Regions from separate parts of the Bacillus paramobilis genome, predicted to be linked through region 1. Evidence: riboswitches for the same ligand, from Rfam matches in the RefSeq annotation. Region 1 holds a riboswitch; each other region holds the start of a gene.
The links. Region 1 has a riboswitch for S-adenosylmethionine ahead of AABL52_RS14160 (ECF-type riboflavin transporter substrate-binding protein). Riboswitches for the same ligand answer to the same signal wherever they lie in the genome.

Region 1 (8,216 bases):
TGATGATAGATGTATACCGATACGTTCTAGCATTCATTCTTAAATAAATGATTAAATACCCAATGAAAAAAGCTAAATTTTTTTCATTGGGTATTTTTATATTTAATTTAATAAACTTTACCTTTTCTTTACCTTTGTTTTAATTTCTATTAAGTTTTTATCGATATATTAATATTTGTATAAAGTACTGTATAGAAAACGTGCATTACTTTTAATATATAGATTCTATTATTAGTAATACTGTAAGGAGGAGATTATAACAAAGTGAAAAAGCAAGAGAAAAAAAGTGGTAGAGCAATACCGACGCGATTAAATATTTTATTTCTTTGTGTATTTTTATTATTTTCTGCAATGATTATACAGTTAGGGAAAGTGCAAATTCTCGATGGAGAGACTTATAAAAATGAAGTAGAAAAGAGAGAAAATGCAACTGTGAGTCTTTCCGTCCCGCGCGGGAAAATATTTGATCGAGAAGGGAATCCGGTTGTTGATAATAAATCTTTACGAACGATCACGTACACAAAGATGAAAGGTGTAAAATCAGAAGATATATTAAAAACTGCAAGACAACTTGCAGATATAATTGAAATGCCGCAAGAAGATATTGCTAAGTTAACTGAGACAGATAAGAAAGATTTTTGGATGCAATTAAATCCGAAACTGGCTGAAAATCTAGTATCTAAAAAAGAAATAGATACATTTAGAGAGAAGGATATTAGCGGTAAGAAGCTAGATAAAAAAATAGAAGAGTTAAAAAGAAAACGAGTTACAAATAAAAATCTTCAGGAATTAACAGATAAAGATATAAAAGTGTTAGCTATTAAAAGTAAGATGACTGCAGGCTATCAAATGGCTCCTCAAATTATTAAAAAAGATGTTAGTGAAAAAGAATTTACTATAATTAGTGAAGGTTTAGCGAATCTTCCAGGAGTAGACGTATCGGTTGATTGGGAGAGAGTGTATGTAAATGATGGATTATTCCGATCCGTTCTTGGAAATGTTTCTAATTCCGATGAAGGATTACCGAGTGAACGATTAGATTACTACTTGGTACGTGATTATAGCCGAAATGATAGGGTTGGAAAAAGTTATATCGAGCAGCAATACGAAGATGTACTTCATGGGGCAAAAAGAGAAGTAAGAAGCGTTGCTGATAAACAAGGTAATACAATTAGAACGGAAACAGTTTCTGAGGGGAAAAGCGGTAAGAACTTAACTTTAACAATAGATATGGAGCTGCAGAAAAAAGTAGAAGAAAGTATTGAAAAAATATTAAAAGCATATAAAGGTTCAGAATCGATGTTGGACCGTGCTTTCGTTGTAATGATGAATCCGAAAAACGGACAAGTATTATCAATGGCTGGGAAAAGACTTGTAGAAAAAGATGGGAAAACAGAAGTTGAAGACTATGCATTAGGCACAATGACTAGTTCATACGAGCTTGGATCAACAGTGAAAGGTGCGACAGTTTTAACTGGATTTGAAACAAAAGCTATAACACCAGGTACTTATTTTTATGATGCACCAATGAAGTTTAAAGGAACTAAGGAAAAAAAATCTTGGAAAGAGTTCGGAAATATTGATGATTTAAGAGCGTTACAAGTTTCTTCAAACGTTTATATGTTTCATACAGCATTAAAAATTGCAGGTGTGGATTATGTGAAAAATAGCTCATTAAATATTAAACAGGAGTACTTTGATAAAATGAGGTATTATTTTAGGCAATTTGGATTAGGTGTTCCAACGGGTATCGATTTACCAAATGAAACAGCTGGACAAATTGGTAAAAAAGATAACCAACCAGGTTTCTTATTAGACTACTCAATTGGTCAATATGACACGTATACACCACTTCAACTTGTACAGTATATTTCAACAATCGCAAACGGTGGATATCGAATGAAGCCGCAAATTGTTCAAGAGGTTAGAGAGCAAACGTCGCAAAAAGATGAAATTGGTAAAGTGGTACATTCAGTAGAGCCAATCGTTTTAAATAAAATAGATATGAAAGAGGAATATATAAATCAAGTAAAAGAAGGATTTAGAAGGGTATTCCAAGAAGGTGATGGAACTGGAGTAAGGGCGTTCCAAAAAGCATCGTATAAACCAGCAGGTAAAACAGGGACAGCACAGACAGTTTACGGTGGTGAAAGTGATATCGGAAGAAATGAAAAAGGCGAGAGAAGGGAATGTTATAATTTAACGTTAGCAGGATATGCGCCATATGATAATCCGGAAGTAGCGTTCTCTGTAGTTGTACCATGGGTTATTAATGATAAATCTGGCATTAACTCTGATATTGGAAAAGAAGTTTTAGATGCTTATTTCGAATTGAAAAACAAGCGTTTAAGTGGAGAATCGCCAAAAATAGATGATCCTAAAGAGAATTAAAATGTACGAAGCGTCTCTAGCAATCATGTGAACTAGAGGCGTTTTTTCATAGGAATAAATTAGAAACGAGGTATAATAGGTAAAGTAGAAATAGTATATTATCTATTTAATTGAATAAAATGGGTGAAATAATTCTATCAATTATTCACCTTTTATAAAATAAATCATATATTGATAGCATAGGACAAGCTGAAAAGCTTATTCTATCCTCACAGAACACTCCTTATCACGGTTAGGCATCTACTTATGTAGATGCTTTTTTTATGTTAATAACTGACAATTATTTATCAATCTTAAGTAGCAAGCATATTAGGACTATTAGGTGAAGATTGACGGTAATATTTACAGTATGATTAATAAGAGCATTGAAATGTAAGGAGTGAGAAATAAGTGCTAAATATTTTAGTGGTTAATTTTCCAGCAGAAGGACATGTAAACCCTACATTAAGTTTAGTCAAAGCCTTTACTGAACGGGGTGATCACGTACATTATATTACAACAGAACATTTTAGAGGCAGAATTGAAGATTTGGGAGCGACTGTATATACCCATCCGGATTTATTAAAGGAGATTTCTATTGATAATGAAACTTCATCTGGGCTGAATTCTTTCTTTCATGTACATGTTCAAACTTCTTTATATATATTAAAAATTACAAAACAATTATGTGAAAGAATAAATTTTGATTTCGTAATTTATGATATATTTGGTGCTGGAGAGTTAGTAAAGGAGTATTTACAAATTCCAGGCGTAGTTTCTTCTCCTATATTTTTAATTCCTCCAGAATTTTTAGAGACTTTACCTTTTCATCCAAATGCAGAAATACAATTTCAACCTGATGAACTTTCTGAAAAGTTATTATATCAAATAGAAAACGAATTTGGAGTAAAGCCCAAAAATAATCTTCAATTTATGCATAATAAGGGTGATATTTCGCTCGTGTACACAAGTCGTTATTTTCAACCTAATAGCGATGCGTTCGGAGAAAATAATATTTTTATTGGGCCAAGTATTTCAAAGCGTAAAACAAATGTAGAGTTTCCACTAGAATTACTTAAAGATAAGAAAGTTATTTATATTTCAATGGGAACACTGCTTGAAGGACTCGAACCATTCTTTAATACTTGCATTGATACTTTTTCAGATTTTGATGGAATAGTTGTAATGGCAATTGGTGATAGAAATGATCGTTCTAAAATTAAGAAAGCGCCAGACAATTTTATTATTGCTTCATACGTACCCCAATCAGAAATATTAAGTGAAGCAGATGTTTTTATTACACATGGTGGCATGAATAGTGTGCACGATGCTATTTATTTTAATGTCCCATTTGTCATAATTCCACATGATAAAGACCAACCAATGATAGCACAAAGATTAACTGAGCTGGAAGCAGCACATAGATTATTGAAAGAGCATGTTAATGTGCAAACTCTAAATGAAGCGGTAATAGACGTTCTTTCAAATGAAAAGTATAAACATGGTATACGAAAACTGAATGATAGTTTTTTAGAATGCGGTGGTTCAAAAGAAGCAATCGAAGTTATTAAAGCTCTTTTAAATAAATAGTTTGGGCAATATAAAAGCATAGAGATGCTACCTTTATGCTTTTATATTATTATCCCGCAAACTGCACAGCAGTATTTGCATGTATTAAAGCAGTATCAAAAACAGGTACAGTAAGGTCGTTTTGAGAAATAAGCAAAGGAATTTCAGTACATCCAAGTAATATACCCTCTGCACCATTTTGAATTAATGATTTTGCAATTTGTAATAGCTTTTCTTTGGATGATTCTGAAATAATTCCTTTACTTAATTCATTTAAAATAACATGATGTATAAAATCTCTATCTTCTTTAATTGGGATAATTGTCTCAATGTTATAATTCGCTAGACGAGATTTATAAAAGTCTTGTTCCATCGTTTGTCTCGTTCCTAATAGTCCGATACGTTTTATATTCTGTTCTACCACTTCCTTTGCACTTACATCACCGATGTGAAGGAGCGGTATTGATATTGCCTGTTCTACTTCTTCAGCAAATAAATGTACTGTATTGGAACACATTAATAAACATTCTGCCCCGGAATTTTCAACCTTTTTTGCAACGGTGACCAATTCGTTTTTCACTTCTTCATATTGATGATTTTGTAGTAAGGTAGTTACCTCACCAAAATCCATGCTATATAAAACAAGCTTTGCATTTTGATCGTATTGAGAGAGTGTAAGTGTATTAATATGTTTATAGTATAACGATGTAGATTCCCAACTTAGTCCACCAATTAAACCAATTACTTTCATCATATATACCTCCTGAAACAATTTTGAGTTCATTATTTCATAATTCCGATAAGAATACAATGATTTAAATGTGGCATTTAACAAAAAATAAAAATAATTAGAAAAGTGTTGATATTTATTCTTCTTAGTGCCATAATACGAATTACAAATTAATACTTATCCAGAGAGGTGGAGGGAACGGCCCTATGAAACCTCAGCAACCCCTATGTACATTTATAGGAAGGTGCTAATTCCGCAGAGGACACGATGTGTTTTTTGGAAGATAAGAGGATTCTTGAACGTGAAAGAAAATGACCTCTTATATAAGGGGTCATTTTTTTGTTGTATAGAAAGGGAGTGTCGATGCATAATTCATTTTCAAAATAAATATAGAGTAATAAAAGTTGACTAATATGAGAGGGGAATTGTAATGAACAAATTATCAACGAAGTTAGTAGTGGCAATCGGAATTGGAGCAGCATTATATGGGATATTAGGACTTTGGGGATTTTCTATTGCACCAAATACATTTATTAAACCTGCATTAGCTATTTTAACTGTTTTTGGAGCGTTATTTGGCCCAGTGGCAGGACTGTTAATAGGAGTTATCGGTCATACCGTAACGGATACAATCGCTGGTTGGGGTATTTGGTGGGGATGGGTTATTAGTTCAGGCATTATCGGATTTGCAATGGGACTCATACAAAAAAGAGTTGGCTTTAGTGTGAAAAACGGGACGTATAATAAGGGTGATATTTCTTATTTAGCTATCGCTGGATTACTTGGTATTGTCTTTGCTATTATATTTGCTGGTGCATTCGATATTATTGTGATGGGAGAACCGTTTGACAAAATTGTTATACAAGTATTAGGAGCAACAATTGCGGATGTTATTGTATTTTTAGTACTTGGGTTACCAATTACAATAGGTCTAGCTAAGTCTAATAAGAAACATACACATTTAAAAATTGAAAAGTAGGGATGTTAACATGCAACCAATTATATCTTTTGAACAATTTAGCTTTCAATATGAGCATGCGGCGCAGACTACTGTAAAAGACATTACTTTTCATATATATCCTGGGGAAAAAGTATTAATCGCTGGACGTAGTGGCTCAGGGAAGTCAACGTTAGCTCATTGTATCAATGGGCTAATCCCGTTTTCTTATGGGGGGATTAGCACTGGTAATATTTTAATTGCCGGAAAAGACCCGAGGAAAGGGAGTATTTTTGAACAGAGTAAACAGGTAGGAACAATTTTGCAAGATCAAGATGCTCAATTTATTGGTCTTACAGTAGAAGAAGATGTAGCTTTTTATTTAGAAAATGAATGTGTAAATCAAAACACTATGAAAAAAATTGTTTCAGATTCATTAAAAAAGGTAAAGATGCATTCTTTTCATAAACAAAGTCCACATCAATTATCAGGGGGACAAAAACAAACTGTTTCTCTAGCAGGGTTGTTAACAACGAATGCCGATATATTATTATTTGATGAACCTTTAGCGAATCTAGATCCTGTAAGTAGCTTACATACAGTAGAACTTATTAAAGGTATACATAAACAATATAATAAAACAATTGTAATTATTGAACATCGAATAGAAGAAATATTAAATCTAGATTTAGATAAAATCATTTTAATGGATGACGGGGAAATTGTTGCGATAGGAACTCCAGAAGAGATTTTAACGTCAAATATATTACCATCTATCGGCTTAAGAGAACCTATGTACATAGAAGGATTAAAGAGATTACCTTTTGGTGGTAATAATTCAATAATATATCCACTTGAAAATCTTCAAAGAGAAAATGTAAGTAACGCAATAACTGAGTGGATGGAGAAGCAAGTTTTTTGTAAAAGCACTCCTACAAACAAAGAATTATTGAAAGTAGAAAATTTGTCTTTCTCCTATCCTAATAAACAAAAAGTATTAGAAAATGTAAATTTCTCAATAAAAGAAGGGGAAATTGTAGCACTTTTAGGTCATAATGGAGCTGGAAAATCAACACTAGCTCATAGTCTTATAGGGATAAACAAAACAAAAAATGATAGGATTTTATTTGATGGAGTAAATATTAATTCTTGGTCTATTCGTAAACGTGGAGAGATTATATCTTATGTGATGCAAAATCCAAATCATATGATTACGCAACCCACTGTTATAGAAGAGGTTTCATTTTCATTAAAATTAAAAAAGGTTTCAAAGGAAGAAATTAAGCTTAGAGCGGAAGACACATTAAAAATTTGTGGTTTGTATCCATTTCGTAATTGGCCAATTCAGGCATTAAGTTATGGACAAAAAAAGAGAGTAACGATTGCATCTGTACTAACAACAAATCCGAAACTGATCATTTTAGATGAACCGACAGCGGGACAAGATTATTATCATTATAAACAGTTTATGTCGTTTGTTAAAAAACTAGCTGCAAAGGGAATATCTTTTATTTTTATCACACACGATATGAATCTCGCATTAGAATACGCAGATAGAGCAATCGTTTTACATGAAGGGGAAATTATTGCAAATAATACTGCGTCTATCGTATTAGGTCATTCAAAAACGTTACAAAGAGCGAACCTAAGGGAAAGTTCTTTATTCAAGCTAGTTAATTTTAGTGGAATTCCCTATCCTGAAAGGTTTATAGAACTTTATTTTGAGGTTACTAGGAGGGAGGAACATGTATAGTACATACTTTCATCGTATGGATGGAGCAGTGAAATTATTGTTATTTATTTTTTGTATGACGCTTACTTTTTTGTTTTTTGATTTTCGTATATTATTTATTGTATTTATGATTGGCTGTATCGGACTTCTAATTGCAAAAATTCCATTTCGTAAAATTTTAATTGTTTTTAGTGTTATATTTACATTTAGTTTATTAAATTCTGTCATGATTTTATTTATTACACCAACCCATGGGTCTGAATTAACTGAATCATATACTTCGTTTTTACATATCGGATATGCGACAATTACTTATGAAACGTTATTTTATGCGGCTACACTTTCATTAAAATATTTTACGTTATTACCATTTACACTTATTTTTATTTATACGACTGATCCAAGTGAATTTGTGAGTAGCTTAAGTAAATTTCGAATTCATTATAAGATAACCTATGCAATAAAAATTGCGTTACGTTATATACCTGATATTCAGTCCGAATATAAAGTAATTAAACATGCTCAAGAGGCGAGAGGAGTAGCTTTTGAAAAAGGAGAAGCAAGTTTATGGACTCGTATGAAAAACCGTGTCTTAATTTTCTGGCCTTTAATTATTCATTCACTAGAGAGAATCGATACAGTTTCAAATGCAATGGATTTAAGAGGATTTGGAAAGAAGGATAAACGTACGTGGTTTTATACAAATAAAGCAAAAAGTGGGGATTTCATTGCTTTATTTGTAGGTGTTTTTATTTTGATTGTAGCAGTATATTTAAAGTTACATGTATTTCAAAACTTTTGGTATCCATTTTAAAGCACTCTCAAATGAGTGCTTTTACTTATTTTTTTGTAGACATGCTCAAAAAAGGGATATTCAC
Region 2 (8,216 bases), 2.2 Mb from region 1:
GCAAAAATAAACAGGAAACAACATGAAAATAACGAATATAATATATACTAAGTTAAAGGTTGTATAGTATATGGTGATCGGGTGATGACATATGATTTATGTAGAAAAAGTCATTATTGTAGAAGGTAAATCAGATAGAAGAAAGATTGAATCTATTATTCGTGAACCGGTGGAAATTGTTTGTACAAATGGTACAATTGGTTTGTCGAAAATGGATGAGCTCATTGATCAGTTTTTTGATAAGGAAGTGTATGTACTAGTGGATGCTGATGATGCTGGAGAAAAGTTAAGGAAACAGTTTCGAAAAGAATTTCCGCAAGCTGAGCATATTTATATTGATCGCTCGTACCGAGAAGTGGCAACTGCGCCATCTTCACACTTAGCAAATGTATTATGGGGAGCTGACATTGACGTTTATACAGAATATTTACGGTAAGGAATGATAGAAGTGATTGACTGGACAGGAGCCGAAGCAACAGCCCTAATAGAGAACGAAGAAAAAACAGTGTTATATGTATATACTCCAATGTGTGGAACATGCCAATTAGCAAAAAAGATGTTAACAGTTGTTGAGATGACAATTGAAGACCTCAAAATTGGAATGTTAGATTTAAATTATGCTCCGCATTTAGCGAAAGAGTATGGAATCGAAAGTGTACCGTGTTTACTTGTTTTTGAAAATGGGACACTCATGAAGAAGATATATGCATTTCATTCGGTTGAATATTTATATACGGAATTAAAGTAGGCGGCAAAGTTTTTGCCGCCTCGACATATTTCTCGGGAAATATGTCGAGATGCAGGGTGGTTACAGTATTTGTCGAGCGAAAGTAACAGGATTGCTCTTTAGTGAGAGGGAATGGTATGTGTAATAGAAAGTGATATGAAGGATGTGATTTAGGGTGAAATTATATTCTTTGCTGCAATCATTTGTAAATTACGCTAATGGTCAATATCATTTAGAGCCGCTTTTAAGACAAGGAGAAAAAACTGTTAATTTCCGTTTTGGAGATGAAAGTTGTTCGCTACAAATTTCAAGGGATTATATAGAGCTGCTACATGAGGAAAGAGGAACGGAACAAATCGTTTGTGTAGATGAAGAAGATGTAAAACAATTGGTGAACGGAAATGTAAGGTTGCAAATGTTAATGAACGATGGACGTGTACAATATTCAGGAACGTATCGAACGATGCTATTAGTTGAATCGATGTTTCATATATGTAAACCGATGTCAGTAGGCGCTTAAAATTCTGAAGGTTCATTTTTTACGAAAATTTCTGTTGACATGGTGTGTGGATATTGATACAATTCAATTCATAAAATATAGACAATTTCATAAATTACAAATCAGACGAAAATGTAATCTGATTTCTCTTATCAAGAGAGGTGGAGGGACTGTGCCCTGTGAAGCCCGGCAACCGTCAACTTATGTTGAAATGGTGCCAATTCCTGCAAAGCAAATGCTTTGAGAGATGAGAGAGAGGGATAATGTTGTTATATACGCATATAAACCTTTCTGCTTCTCTAAAGCGGAAAGGTTTTTTTATTGTTTGAATGTGGAGGACATTCAAATAATAAAAGTAGTGATAACGGTGGACTACACGCATTAAACATAAAAAATTGCGGAGTCGATCCAAATAAAAAAGGGGTGATACACCATGATTCTATTAGAGAATGTAAAGAAAATATATAAAGCAAAAAGCGGTGATGTCACTGCTGTAGATAATGCCAATTTAAAAATAGACAAAGGTGAAATATTTGGTGTTATCGGATATAGTGGCGCTGGGAAAAGTTCGTTAATCAGATTATTCAATCAGCTAGAGAAACCAACTTCAGGCCAAATTACAATTGCAAATCGTGTGATTTCAGCAATTACAGGAAGTGAACTTCGTAAGGCAAGGCAAGAAATCGGAATGATTTTTCAGCATTTCAACTTACTTTGGTCACGAACTGTACGTGAAAATATCGAGTTTCCACTTGAAATCGCAGGTGTTGATAGGGCGGCGAGAAGAAAACGCGTTGATGAGCTAATTCATCTTGTTGGATTAGAAGGAAGAGGAGATGCGTATCCATCTCAGCTGAGCGGAGGACAAAAGCAACGCGTTGGTATTGCAAGAGCATTAGCTAACAACCCACAAGTGCTTTTATGTGATGAGGCAACATCAGCTCTTGATCCAGAAACGACAGATCAAATTTTAGATTTGTTATTAGATATTAATAAGCGTCTCGGTTTAACAATTGTACTCATTACACACGAGATGCATGTGATTCGGAAGATTTGTAATCGAGTGGCGGTAATGGAGAAAGGAAAGATTGTAGAAACGGGTCCAGTGCTGGATGTATTTCGCAATCCGCAGAAAGACATTACGAAACGATTTGTACAGCAGTTAACGGATTCTGAAGATACAAATGAAACGATTGAAAGCTTAATTGAAAAGTATCCAGATGGTAAAGTAGTTCGTTTGCAGTTTATCGGTGAGGCTGTAGAAAGACCAGTACTTCAAAGATTAATGCAACGCAGTGATATAGAAGTTAGCATTTTGCAAGGAAATATCGCACAAACGAATAACGGCTCTTACGGTACTTTAGTTGTTCATTTAAATGGTGAGGAAACAGCGATCCAGCAAGCGATAGAGGGAATACATCAAGATCAAGTAGAGCTGGAGGTGATTGCACATGGATAAGTTACTCACAAATATTGATTGGAATCAAATGTTAGAAGCAACTGGTGAAACGTTATATATGACGGCAATCGCAGCTCTTGCCACATTTGTTTTAGGACTAATTTTAGGATTGTTACTCTTTATGACAGCGAAAGATAATTTATGGGAAAACAAAGCAGTTAACACGGCGATTGGAGCGTTCGTAAACATTTTCCGCTCGATACCGTTCATCATTTTAATCATTTTATTAATCCCATTCACAAAGATTCTGCTTGGAACAATTCTTGGAGCGAGTGCAGCACTGCCGGCTTTAATTATTGGAGCGGCACCATTCTACGCGAGAATGGTTGAAATTGCACTTCGTGAAATTGATAAAGGTGTAATTGAAGCTTCAAAAGCAATGGGAGCAAAAACAAGCACAATTATTTTGAAAGTATTAATTCCAGAATCGTTACCAGCATTAGTATCTGGTATTACGGTTACGACAATTGCTTTAGTAGGCTATACAGCAATGGCGGGGGTTGTTGGTGCTGGTGGCCTTGGAACACTTGCATATTTAGAAGGATTCCAGCGAGGAAATAACGATGTAACAATCGTTGCGACAATTTGTGTATTACTAGTTGTATTTTTCATTCAGTGGATTGGTGATCGTGTAACGACTCGAATAGATAAACGATAATAAAAAACGGGAGGATGTTTCAAATGAAAAAATTATTACTTACAGCACTTATTTCAACTTCAATTTTTGGTTTAGCTGCTTGTGGAGGGAAAGATAAAGATGAAAAGAAACTAGTTGTGGGGGCTTCTAACGTGCCACATGCGGTTATTTTAGAAAAGGCTAAACCTTTATTAGAGAAAAAAGGAATTGAGTTAGAAATTAAAAAATTCCAAGACTACGTATTACCAAATAAATCGTTAGCGGATAAGGATTTAGATGCAAACTACTTCCAGCACATTCCGTATTTAGAAAAAGAAATGAAAGATAAAAAATATGACTTTGAAATAGCAGGGAAAATTCATTTAGAGCCAATTGGTGTATATTCTCAAAAATATAAGAGCTTAAAAGAACTTCCGGACGGAGCAACAATTATTATGAGTAATTCCGTTACTGACCATGGACGTGGCTTAGCAATTTTACAAAAAGAAGGCATTTTAAAAATTAAAGACGGAGTAGATCCAGTTAGTGCAACTCCAAAAGATATTGCAGATAATCCGAAACACTTAAAATTCAAAACGGATATTGAGCCTGGTTTGTTGCCACAAGTGTATAACAATAAAGAAGGCGACGCTGTTTTAATTAACTCGAACTATGCAATTGATGCGAAATTAAACCCAGAAAAAGATGCAATTGCAATTGAAGGCGATGATTCTCCATACGCAAACGTATTAGTGGTTCGTAAAGGTGATAAAGATAAAAAAGCGATTAAAGAGCTTGTAGAAGTATTGCATTCTAAAGAAATCGAAGACTTTATTACTAAAGAATATAAAGGAGCGGTTGTTCCTGTAAAAGAATAATTGCTGAAAAGGGCTGGTGTATGCCGGCTCTTTTTATAACTACATAACTATAGGGGAGAAGGGGACATCATATGAAAAAGATTCTACTGTCAGTTGTTACAGCACTGTCTGTATTTACATTAGCTGCTTGCGGAGGGAAAGAAGAGAATAAGCTAGTTGTGGGAGCTTCTAACGTGCCGCACGCTGTTATTTTAGAAAAGGCACAGCCGATATTAGAGAAAAAGGGTATTAAATTAGAGATTAAAAAATTCCAAGATTATGTGTTGCCGAATAAAGCGTTAGCGGATAAGGAAATTGATGCGAACTACTTCCAGCACATCCCTTACTTAGATAAAGAAATTCAAGAAAAGGGATATAAAATTGTAAACGCAGGAAAAATCCATTTAGAGCCAATGGGCATTTATTCTAAGAAATATAAAAGTTTAAAAGACTTGCCAGATGGCGGGACAGTTATTATGAGTAATAACGTAGCGGAGCGTGGCCGTATGCTCGCATTATTACAAAAAGGCGGAGTTATTAAATTAAAAGATGGCGTAGATGTTGTTAAGGCAACAGTAAAGGATGTTGTAGAAAACCCGAAAAACTTAAAGTTTAAAACAGATGTAGAGCCTGGATTGTCACCAAAGCTGTATGAAAATAATGAAGGCGATGCTTTATTTATTAATTCAAACTACGCAATTGATGCAAAATTAAATCCAACAAAGGATGCAATTGCGATTGAAGGATCAGACTCTCCGTATGCAAATATTATTGCAGTTCGTAAAGGTGACGAGAAGAAAAAAGAAATTAAAGAATTAGTAGAAGTATTGCATTCAAAAGAAATTCAAGACTTTATTACTAAAGAATATAAAGGTGCTGTACTTCCGGTAAGTGAATAAATATGAGGAAAGGACTGGAAAATTACCAGTCCTTTTTTCTTTATATAAATAAGAAGAAAGGTGTATCATATAAGGATGCAAGGGAAATACTTATATACATTTGTGAAAAAATTGTTACTTTTTTTCGTCGTTTGCGATATCATTTTATTTGATATAAGATTAGAATGAGAATAAAATGAGAATATGAACGTTTTAGGAATTTTTAAAATGTATATATAGGATTAATGGAGGTATTGAGATGGCTGGTTCTACATTAACGGTTAAAGACTTACACGTATCAATTGATGGCAAAGAAATTTTAAAAGGTGTAAACCTTGAAGTAAAAGGTGGAGAAATCCACGCAATTATGGGACCTAACGGAACAGGTAAATCAACTTTATCTTCTGCGATTATGGGTCACCCAAAGTATGAAGTAACAGAAGGTAGCATCATCATCGACGGTGAAGATGTATTAGAAATGGAAGTAGACGAGCGCGCACAAGCAGGTCTATTCCTAGCAATGCAATATCCAAGTGAAATTAGCGGAGTAACAAACGCTGACTTCTTACGTTCTGCAATTAATGCACGTCGTGAAGAGGGCGATGAAATTTCTCTTATGAAATTTATCCGTACATTAGATAAAAACATGGAATTCCTAGAAATGGATCCAGAAATGGCACAACGTTACTTAAACGAAGGTTTCTCTGGTGGAGAGAAAAAACGTAACGAAATTCTTCAATTAATGATGATTGAGCCAAAAATCGCAATCTTAGATGAAATCGACTCAGGTCTTGATATCGATGCATTAAAAGTTGTATCTAAAGGTATTAACCAAATGCGCGGCGAAGAGTTCGGTTGCCTAATGATTACGCATTACCAACGTTTATTAAACTACATCACTCCAGACTTCGTTCACGTTATGATGAACGGTCGTATCGTTAAATCTGGTGGCCCTGAGCTTGCACAACGTCTAGAAGCTGAGGGTTATGACTGGATTAAAAAAGAATTAGGTATTGAAGACGAAACAACAGAGCAAGAAGCGTAAGAGAGGAGCATAAACATGACAATCGGTACATTACCTTTCGATCAAGAAACAATCCGTCAACGCGCAAGCGAAGTAAACGAAGCTGCTTGGTTGACTGAGTTCCGCTTACAAGCTCTTGCACAAGCAACTGAACTTCCAATGCCAACGCCTGATAAAACGAAAATTGAGAAATGGGACTTTATCGGAAAAGGCGACGCTGCTAAGCAAGAGCCTGTAAGTTCTTTAACAGAGCTTCCAGAAGCAGTGAAAAACTTAATCGATGAAAATAACAGCGTATTAGTACAACGTACTGGTACAACTGCGTTCGTTTCTTTAGCAGACGAAGCAAAAGAAAAAGGTGTTATTTTTACAGACATCGTAACAGCTGCAACAGAGCATGCTGAACTATTACAAAAGTATTTAATGAAAGACGGCGTGAAGGTAGACGAGCATCGTTTAACTGCACTTCATGCTGCATTAATCAACGGCGGTGCATTCGTATATGTTCCGAAAAACGTTGTTCTTGAAACTCCACTTCAAGCTGTATTCTTAGTAGACGGCGAAGAAGCTAACGTATATAACCACGTATTATTCGTAGCTGATGCGAACAGTACTGCAACTTATGTAGAAAACTACGTTGCAAATGAAAATGCTAAAGGTATTGCAAATATCGTAGCAGAAGTAATCGTGGAACAAGGCGCACAAGTGAAATTCGGTGCGGTTGATTTATTAGCAAAAGACGTAACAACTTACGTTAACCGCCGCGGTGTTGTAGGACGCGACGGCCGTATTGATTGGGCTCTAGGTCTTATGAATGACGGAAACACAATTTCAGAGAACGTTACAAACTTAATGGGCGACGGTTCATATGCTGATACGAAAACAGTAACAATTGGCCGTGGTAACCAAACACAAAACTTTACAACTAAAGTTGTTCACTTCGGTAAACACTCTGAAGGTTGGATTTTAAAACACGGTGTACAAAAAGATAGTGCAACATCTATCTTTAACGGAATTGGTAAGATTGAACACGGTGCATCTAAATCAAATGCACAACAATCTTCTCGCGTTCTTATGTTAGATGAGAAAGCACGCGGTGATGCAAACCCAATTCTTTTAATCGACGAAGATGATGTAATGGCAGGTCACGCAGCTTCAGTAGGCCGCGTAGATCCGTACCAATTATACTACTTGATGAGCCGTGGTATTCCAAAACGCGAAGCAGAACGTTTAGTCATCCATGGATTCTTAGCACCTGTAGTAAATGAGCTTCCAATTGAAGGAGTAAAAGCACAGCTTGTTGAGGTAATTGAAAGGAAAGTTCGCTAATGAATATTCATGAAATACGCAAACAGTTTCCAATTCTTGATCAAAAAGTGAACGGCAAACAACTTGTATATTTCGATAGTGCAGCAACTTCTCAAAAACCAATTCAAGTCATTGAAACGTTAGAACGTTACTATAAAGAATATAATTCTAACGTGCATCGCGGTGTTCATACGCTCGGTACGAAAGCTACCGACGCGTATGAAGGTGCACGCGAGAAAGTTCGCAAGTTTATTAACGCGAAATCAATGGAAGAGATTATTTTCACGCGCGGAACGACAACTGCATTAAATACAGTAGCGGCTAGCTATGGTCTTGAAAATGTAAAAGAAGGCGATGAAATCGTTATTTCTTACATGGAGCATCATAGTAACATCATTCCATGGCAACAAGTTGCGAAGAAAACTGGTGCAACTTTAAAATACCTTCCGCTTCAACCAGACGGTACAATTTCTTTAGAAGATGTTCGTCAAACAGTTACACCGAATACAAAAATCGTTTCTATTATGCAAGTTTCAAACGTGCTTGGAACGATTAACCCTGTAAAAGAAATCGGAGCAATCGCACACGAAAATGGCGCAATTATGGTCGTTGACGGTGCACAAAGTACACCTCATATGAAAGTGGATGTACAAGATTTGAACTGCGATTTCTACGCATTATCTGCTCATAAGATGTGCGGACCTACAGGTATCGGCGTATTATATGGTAAAAAAGAATTGCTAAACAATATGGAGCCAATTGAGTTTGGCGGTGAAATGATTGATTTTGTAGATTTACAAGAATCTACTTGGAAAGAGCTTCCGTGGAAGTTTGAAGCAGGTACACCG
Region 3 (8,216 bases), 800 kb from region 1:
ACATTCTCATAAAAAGCAATTTGGCGCTCTAAATCTTGCACTTTAAATTCAACATGACCAATACGTGTTTTCGGATGAATTTGTACCATGAATAACTCCCTCTCTAGTTCCCTTTATTTTTTTATATTAATTGATAGGTGATAGCCCCATTCAACGAATACACCTTAATTTTGTTTTTTCGTAGCATCAACTTTTAGCCATTTTTTCGATATCTCACTTAATGTGCCATCTTGCTCTAACTCTTTTAACGCTTTATTTATATTTTCCAACTTTTCGCTCTTTTTAGCAAATGGAAATGCAATCTCTCCCCATTCAAGTGGACCAAATCCGACTTTAACATTATCTAGTTTTGCTTTTGTAATTGTCGTTTCTACTTGAACTTTATCATTATAATAAGCATCGACACGTCCAAGTCCTACTTCATTCAATTCGGCTGTCGGATCTTCTGAGAATGTCTTAATTGTAAAAGCATTATTTTTATTTAGTGCTTTTAACTCCTGCTCTCCTGCTGTACCAAGTCCAACACCTACAGTCTTACCTTTTAGATCTTCTAACGATTTGATTGTATGGTTATCCTTCTTCACCGCAAAAACAGAGCCTGAGTACACGTATGGAATTGAAAAATCATATTTCTTTTTCCTTTCCGGAGAGACTGATAGTTCATTTGCAATTGTATCAATACGACCTGAATCTAATAAACCGAATAACCCCTCAAAATCAGAAACATTCCATTCTACTTTATACCCAGCTTTTTTAGCAGCCGCTTCAATAATTTCAGCATCAAAACCTTTTACGTTCTCGCCTTCTTTAAATATAAATGGACTACGCCCTGCAGAAGTCCCAACTTTCACTACTTTTTCATCTGTCTTTTTACTTGCTGTATCCGAACCACAAGCAGACAAAACTCCAACTGATACTGTTAATGCTAGTGTTAATAATAATGATGATTTTTTCATAGCTCTTCCTCCTAAATAACGAAATGATTGCCTTCTTCAGAAGCATTTAATTGCCGTAAAAACTTTTTCGTACGTTCATTTTGCGGGTTTCGGAAAATCTCTTTCGGCGTCCCCTGCTCTATAATAATTCCATCAGCCATAAAAATAACGCGATCTGCCACGTCTTTTGCAAAATTCATTTCATGTGTAACAACAACCATCGTTATATGCTGTCTTGCCAAGTCTTTAATAACTTGCAATACCTCATTCACCAATTCTGGGTCAAGTGCAGAAGTCGGTTCATCAAACAATAAAACCGCGGGATTTAAAGCCATTGCCCTAGCAATCCCTATCCTTTGCTGTTGCCCTCCCGATAACATTGTTGGATAAAAACTTTCTTTATCAGCTAAGCCTACTTGTTTTAATATTTCTCTCGCTATTCTCTTTGCCTCTTCTTCACTTTTTTTCTGTACAACCGTTAATGCTGTTGTAATATTTTGTAATGCTGTTTTATTTTTAAATAAATTATAGTTTTGAAAAACCATAGCCGTTTTTTGACGTAATTGTATTATTTCTTTTTTATAAAGTTTTTTCGCATGAATCTCTAAATCTTCAATTCTAATACTTCCATCCTCTGGTTGTTCTAATAAATTTAAACATCTTAATAATGTCGATTTACCTGAACCAGAAGGTCCAATAATGACTACCACTTCTCCTTTATTTACAGTAAGTGAGATTCCTTTTAATACTTCATTACTTTTGTAAGATTTATACAAATCACTTATCTCAATCACACATATCACCTCATTCCTGTTACAAATACGGTGCATCAAGTTTCTTTTCTAACTTTTTCTGTCCCCAACTAATTACGATTGTAATAATCCAATATACTATTGCTACCGCTAAATAACTTTCCATATAACGATACGATTGTGCCGCTAGCATTTTCGCTTGCGCTAAAATTTCAGCCACCCCAAGAGCAAAAGATAACGAAGATTCTTTTAACAATCCGACAAAATTATTTCCAAGTGACGGTACCGCTACACGAATAGCTTGCGGGAAAATAATTTGTCGCATCGCTTGCGCCTTTGTCATTCCAACTGATAAACAAGCATCCATTTGCCCCGATTCCACAGCATTTAATGAACCTCGAATAATTTCTGATAAATAAGCAGCATTATTTAAACTTAGGCCAATTAAAGTTGCTTGCATAGCTGTAAGCACTGTAAATGTCGGAAAGATTTGTGGTAATCCGAAATACAACACAAACAATTGAACTAATAGCGGCGTTCCTCTAAAGAAAGAAATATACACCCTTACAATAGGATATAAAAATTTTGTTTTGTTCTTCGTTACAATCGCCAAGCCAATCCCTATAACAAAAGAAATAATCATTGAAACTAAAGTAATCCCTAAAGTTATGTATACATACTTAAATAATTGCGGAAAACTTTCTAAAAAATACGTTACATCAAACTTCACTCTATCCCCCCTCTCTAAACAAAAAACTCTTCTTACATATATAAGAAGAGTTGAATGTTAATCCATTTCCCCTCATCTTCCAAACGCATTATACGTTTGCTGGAATTAGCACAGTACTTTTGTAGCCTGTTGCTGAGATTTCATCGGGCCAGTCCCTCCATCTCTCTTGATAAGAAAACTAATAAATATTTCCATTTATTTAGTTGTTAATATGAAGAATACAGTTAATTATATATAATGTCAATAGGAAAACTAAGAATTAAATTCAATACTTTTTCGAATAGCTTATTCCTCACATTCAGCCAGTCTTAAGGAATATAATTTACACTGGATAAATTGCACAAAAAAAGCCATTATTTCTATTAAGAATAGAAATAATGGCTTTTTTATAGATTAATTATTCTTATCTCATTTTATGTACTTCAGCAACTAACTTTCCGCCCTGAATGCCCATATAAAGTTTCACAGGTGCATCATTCGTGTTTTCAAACACTAAGTCTAAGTATGGATATGCAATTGTAGCGTCTCTTCCTTGTGGAACGTATCCTACCGTTTTAGAATGCGTTGTTCTCTCTACCATCTTCAAACCAGCTTGATCTGCTGCATTGTATAAAGTTGATGATGTTTGACAAACACCACCGCCGTAGCCATCTACTAATTTACCATCTACAATTTCTTTTCCTAATTGGTATCCTTTATCTGGCGTTGTATCACCTATTAATGCATTGAAAGAGAAACGGTCTCCTTTCGCTAATACAACTCCATTTATGCTCGCTGCTGACAAACGAATATTCTCAATACGGCCACCTGCTGAGCCACCTAAATTCGTTTCGTATCTACCAATTACCGTGCCACTTCCTTGCGCATCACTTAATGTTGCAGTAGGCTTTTTCTCAACAATAGGTAATTGATATGAAGAATCCCACATACCAACGTTTAATAATTTATCTACTAATTCTTTTTCCATTAACTCATAAGCAGGTTTTCCTTCTTGCCAACTTCCATCAGGTGCTACGCGTGAAGGAACCATCTTTTTGTCAACGCTTTTCCCAACCTCGCTAGCAACCTTCGTTACCGATTTTTTAAATTTCGCTTCGTCTTCAAAATAGCCTAGACTCGATAAATCTAGCTTTTTCACTTCCGTACCTGTGCGACCATCTACTAAACTAATAGAATCCTGTACTTCTGCTTTAGCCTCTACCGTGTGGCCACCAATATCACTTACTAATGCAACATCACTGACTTTTGTACCACAGCCACTCACTACAGCTACACATAACACCCCAACTAATATACCCTTTACTTTACGGAACAATAGACTCTCCCCTTTTTCCCAATATTACTTTTATGTATTATTTCATTTTTATGTATGTTTTGTTACAATCATTTTACAATATATTTATAAAATGTTACAAGTTATTTTTTACTCTATATAAATTACTCTTTTCTTTTCCAAATGTCTATACATATTTACATAAAAGTTTGAGTTTGATAGAATTGTAACCTTTACGTAACCTCTCCCCATTATCCAGTATATACCATAAAACGAACAGAATACAAATGTAAAAACTCCATATTCTTATTTATAAAGAAACATCCTGTGAACATAAATAGGTATTTGCCGTGCCACACTCCGCTTTTACACATACATTATGGTGAATTAACCTATTTTAAAGAAATGGAGGATGTTTTTATGTACCCCTACAATCCATACGATCCATATAACCAAAATGTTTATCAACCTCAATATGATTTACAAGCACAATACCAACAATATATAGATCCAACAGATCAAGTTAATCCATATGATCAAACTCGACAATTCCAACTTCCAATCTCTTTTCCTGGTGCTGGAAACCGTCAACTAGAAAGACGAGTAAATGAGCTTGAGCAAAGAGTACGTCAATTAGAAAACACGGTTGAGCGTCATACACGTAGATTAAACCGCTTAAACCAACGTTTACGTACAATAGAAAATAGACTAAACATTCCATTTTCAGCATTAGAAGACGGATTTTAATTTCGAAAATAAAAAATATATAAAGGAAGGGGCCCCCCTTCCTTATATAAATTGACGAAAGTTTTTTCCATCTCTATACTGATAAGAGTTAATGAAATGAAACAAGGTGATAAATATGGATTTCGAAATAAATTATCTTTCCTTTTATGTTGTACAAGTAGAAGGAAAAGGTGAAGCTGTTGATAAACGCTACAAACATTTTCAAACATTAGACGCTGAAGAGTATGAAGATAGCTCCTTAAAAGAATTTTTGAATGGTGAATTATTAAAAATTTCAAAGCGAAAAGTAGAACGTCATGCGAAAACAGAACAAGCTCCGACAAAGATCGGTCGCTTCATTGTAGAAGAAGGGCACGAACTTGATTCAAACCCTCATTACAACCTATTTAATCGCATTCGCTTCGCAGAAACTAAGGAAAACTTCAAAGATATGAGCGAACCACTCGTTTATACATATCTTGACACAAGTGCTGTACGCGGTGGTGTATTTTTAATTGCGCAAGCAAAACTGCGCAAATACTTTGATGATCCATTCGTTTTCGTTATGAAATGTGACTTCGAACCGAAAGTTGCTTCAATTTCAGATGAATCTACACTAATCCGTAACGTTGAAATGGCCATCACAACAAAAAACATGAAATCTATCCAATATCCGTACATGCCTGAAGAAGGTATGGTCGAAGTGGGCGAATTAAAAATTCACCAAGCATCACACGCCCGTTACTTTGAAGACTTCTTAAAATTCGTCGAGTACGAACGCTCTATGCCTGAAATTATGAAAACACAAGTAATGGACATGGTATACGACCAAATTGAAGATGTATTTGAAGAAGGTACGGAAGAACGCGAACAATTCGACCAAGCAATGGAAGTATGGGCTGCCAGTCCGAAACGCGAAATTATGGAACAATTTTCAACTGAAGAAGTAATGGAAGCTACCGCTCAAATCGTCGAGCACGCTCCTGAAGTGGAATTAAAGCTAAAAGCAGACCATATCTCTGTAAAGGCCCTGCTTGCTGATTTCGGGGATCAAATACATATCGCAAAGGTAAATGACCGATACGTATTAATGATTGAAGCTGATACACTTACGTTTGAGAAAGGCTTCTCTCCAATTGAATTTCTGAAGCCAGATGAATTGCAAGATGTGATTGAGCGGATTGAGAATAAGCAGCAGTATTCTTATGATCCGAACGGAGTTGAATAAATCCTTCCATGTAATTATTTTTACTGAGCGCTGTTAATAAGCGCTCTTTTATTTGGAATATAGTTGACAGTTATATAAAAAAATATGTTTATTTTTAATCCAAGATGACATTTGTCACAGGATCCAGTAGATTCGTTTCTTGTTGTACAATTGTATTTCCATTAGAGTAGTCACTATGTATATTGGTAAAATGAAAATTTCACTTCACTACCTCAAATTTATTATACTCGTAAAAAGATAATAGAAAACGATATTCTGGATGCTCTCTCACCCAATCGTAAGCTTCTTCTAAAATATCCATTTTGTTTTGTAAGTCATTCAGTTCACTACATTCGTCCCTTTTCTGTTTGCACAGAGGGCAGAATCCATTCACTATTTCGGCACTCGTCGCCCTAATAGTTTTGCTTTCTAAGTCAACTACTAGACGAAGAAGAAGAGAATGCTCTTCTTTTGTAGTCACGGTCATTTCAGCAATCCCATCCTCATTCCAAAAGACGCCATTTAATTCCATCTGTACGTTGACGTCTTTGATATCCAAATCTATCACTATCACACCTCCCTTGTATAAAGCTCTTATCTTATTCTTCAATTTTAATCGGTCATACACCATGATTTAAAGATATATTAAGCATTTTCCAAGTCTTCTAAATTAAGTTACCTTTCCTTTCATTTATACATATACTACTACAGATTAAACTTACTTTAATAGAATGGAGGATATATATGGGGTGTTACAATTCATCAGAAAGAAGAATATATGAACTTGAACAAAAAATAAATAAGTTAAACTTTCAAGTGAATAACTTAAATGAAAGAGTTCACCAATTAGAAAATACAGTTGAGCGACACACCCGCCGACTGAACCGTTTAAACCAACGTTTACGTACTGTAGAAAACAGATTAAATATTCCGTTTTCACAAAATGAATATTAACTCGTTAATTCGAACAATGTAAACAATGCTATTCCTATTATATTTCAAACTGGAAATTCACATTATCTCTCCCTAAATAATGAATCCTCTGCGTAACCTTCTCTTCTTTTTTGTTCTATTTCTCACACTACTCTCAATTATCTTTCTCAGAAAACAAATAATATGTACATTCGTACTAACAAAAATAAAATATTCCATTACTAATACGAGACAAGCCGGAAATTTTCCAACTAAACCTCAGCGACTTAATCCTGGAGTTTAGTTGTACATATGAATAAAATAGATTATAGCACTAACTTTCTTCTACTACTTTCTCCATCTCAGCCAAATGCTTAATCTGCCTTTCCGCCTTTCTAACCGCCGCAGGAAAATGCTTTTTCAATAGTTCTATTGTAGATTCGCTTATATAGTATCTTTCCGTTATATTTTCCCACGTGTCACTACTTTCAAATGCACTCCAAACGAAAGGACGCTCTGTATTTTTTCTCATTTCTTTAAATACCCATTTTCGCATCTTTTTTTTCGCTTTTTCTGTTAGTTTTCCGTTCTCTACAAGTTCAAGTTCACCATGTCTTTTGTACCGTTTATGAATATCTCTCTCGCTATATACTTTAAGAAGTATATTCGCTGTATTTTCAGCATCTGCTAAAGCTCGGTGCTGCTTTCCTTCCCAAGTTAAACCGAGTTGTTCTACTGCAAATTGTAAACTTGGTGTATGCTCAAATAGTTCTTCATACGCTTGGAAAACAAACTTCTGCAAATCAAATTTGCTCTCTTTTTCCATACATGGGCATTCTACACCATGTAGCGTACAATCATGAGATAGAAAACGATAATCTTCTCTTCCCCATGAAACAAACATAGAGCCTTCTCCGATAAACTGAATAAATTTCTCTATAATTTGAGGGAATTTCTCCACACCAATTAAATCTTTCTTTGTGATTCCCGTTAATTTTGTCGTATGCCGAGTGAGTCGTGCACTCGGCTTTACTAACTCCGAAAATTCTCCAATTACCTTCATTGTACTTGCCTCTATTTTTACAGCACCGATATCAACTATCTCCGATGGATCTTCTGATTTATACGGCCTGAAATTTCTCTCTATATCGAAAACAATAAAATGTGTAGCGTTTTCCAATTTATTTACCTCTTTCTAAATTCCTTTTCACACACATACTCTATTTTCAGTATTTATTTATTCATTCACTTTATGCATGAAATACTTCGTCTAAAAAACGAAAATTTAATCTCATTATTATATGTACATAGGAGGTTATTCAATAAAAATGCAAAAAAAAAGAAGGGCAAGCCCTTCTTTTTTCCATAATTACTTCTTGTTAACGTTTGTAGCTTGAGGTCCACGGTTACCTTGTTCTACTTCGAAAGTAACTTCTTGACCTTCTTCTAAAGTTTTGAAGCCGTCGCCTTGGATAGCTGAGAAATGAACGAATACGTCTTCTCCGCCTTCAACTTCGATGAAACCGAAACCTTTTTCTGAGTTAAACCATTTTACTTTACCGTTTTGCATGAAAAAAATCCTCCTACAATGTACCTATATGTACATATTCATTTTCAACCACTTTACAATAATACTTCAGACATTAAAAAACTGCAACCCCTGAGGAGATTTAACATTGCT

Region 2: it holds a riboswitch for S-adenosylmethionine, as region 1 does, so the genes downstream of both, AABL52_RS02515 (methionine ABC transporter ATP-binding protein) here and AABL52_RS14160 (ECF-type riboflavin transporter substrate-binding protein) in region 1, are expected to answer to the same signal.
Region 3: it holds a riboswitch for S-adenosylmethionine, as region 1 does, so the genes downstream of both, AABL52_RS09975 (amino acid ABC transporter permease) here and AABL52_RS14160 (ECF-type riboflavin transporter substrate-binding protein) in region 1, are expected to answer to the same signal.

Annotation. Positions count from the first base shown of each region.
Region 1 is NZ_CP151108.1:2,729,583-2,737,798, reverse strand. Features, by position in the region: gene AABL52_RS14180 (ATP-binding protein) at 1-43, shown strand, start outside; gene AABL52_RS14175 (peptidoglycan D,D-transpeptidase FtsI family protein) at 265-2,391, shown strand; gene AABL52_RS14170 (macrolide family glycosyltransferase) at 2,782-3,960, shown strand; gene AABL52_RS14165 (aspartate/glutamate racemase family protein) at 4,010-4,693, opposite strand; SAM riboswitch class I at 4,844-4,959, shown strand; gene AABL52_RS14160 (ECF-type riboflavin transporter substrate-binding protein) at 5,100-5,648, shown strand; gene AABL52_RS14155 (ABC transporter ATP-binding protein) at 5,659-7,359, shown strand; gene AABL52_RS14150 (energy-coupling factor transporter transmembrane component T family protein) at 7,352-8,152, shown strand.
Region 2 is NZ_CP151108.1:516,261-524,476, forward strand. Features, by position in the region: gene AABL52_RS02500 (toprim domain-containing protein) at 92-436, shown strand; gene AABL52_RS02505 (thioredoxin family protein) at 440-748, shown strand; gene AABL52_RS02510 (hypothetical protein) at 903-1,247, shown strand; SAM riboswitch class I at 1,373-1,480, shown strand; gene AABL52_RS02515 (methionine ABC transporter ATP-binding protein) at 1,660-2,685, shown strand; gene AABL52_RS02520 (methionine ABC transporter permease) at 2,678-3,343, shown strand; gene metQ (methionine ABC transporter substrate-binding lipoprotein MetQ) at 3,367-4,179, shown strand; gene metQ (methionine ABC transporter substrate-binding lipoprotein MetQ) at 4,251-5,057, shown strand; gene sufC (Fe-S cluster assembly ATPase SufC) at 5,296-6,081, shown strand; gene sufD (Fe-S cluster assembly protein SufD) at 6,097-7,389, shown strand; gene sufS (cysteine desulfurase SufS) at 7,389-8,216, shown strand, end outside.
Region 3 is NZ_CP151108.1:1,927,281-1,935,496, reverse strand. Features, by position in the region: gene AABL52_RS09990 (VOC family protein) at 1-89, opposite strand, end outside; gene AABL52_RS09985 (amino acid ABC transporter substrate-binding protein) at 165-956, opposite strand; gene AABL52_RS09980 (amino acid ABC transporter ATP-binding protein) at 968-1,729, opposite strand; gene AABL52_RS09975 (amino acid ABC transporter permease) at 1,749-2,417, opposite strand; SAM riboswitch class I at 2,487-2,593, opposite strand; gene AABL52_RS09970 (VanW family protein) at 2,821-3,732, opposite strand; gene AABL52_RS09965 (hypothetical protein) at 4,096-4,437, shown strand; gene AABL52_RS09960 (DUF3900 domain-containing protein) at 4,553-5,644, shown strand; gene AABL52_RS09955 (hypothetical protein) at 5,844-6,191, opposite strand; partial or broken gene AABL52_RS27120 (hypothetical protein) at 6,455-6,577, shown strand; gene AABL52_RS09945 (exonuclease) at 6,870-7,715, opposite strand; gene cspB (cold shock-like protein CspB) at 7,905-8,105, opposite strand.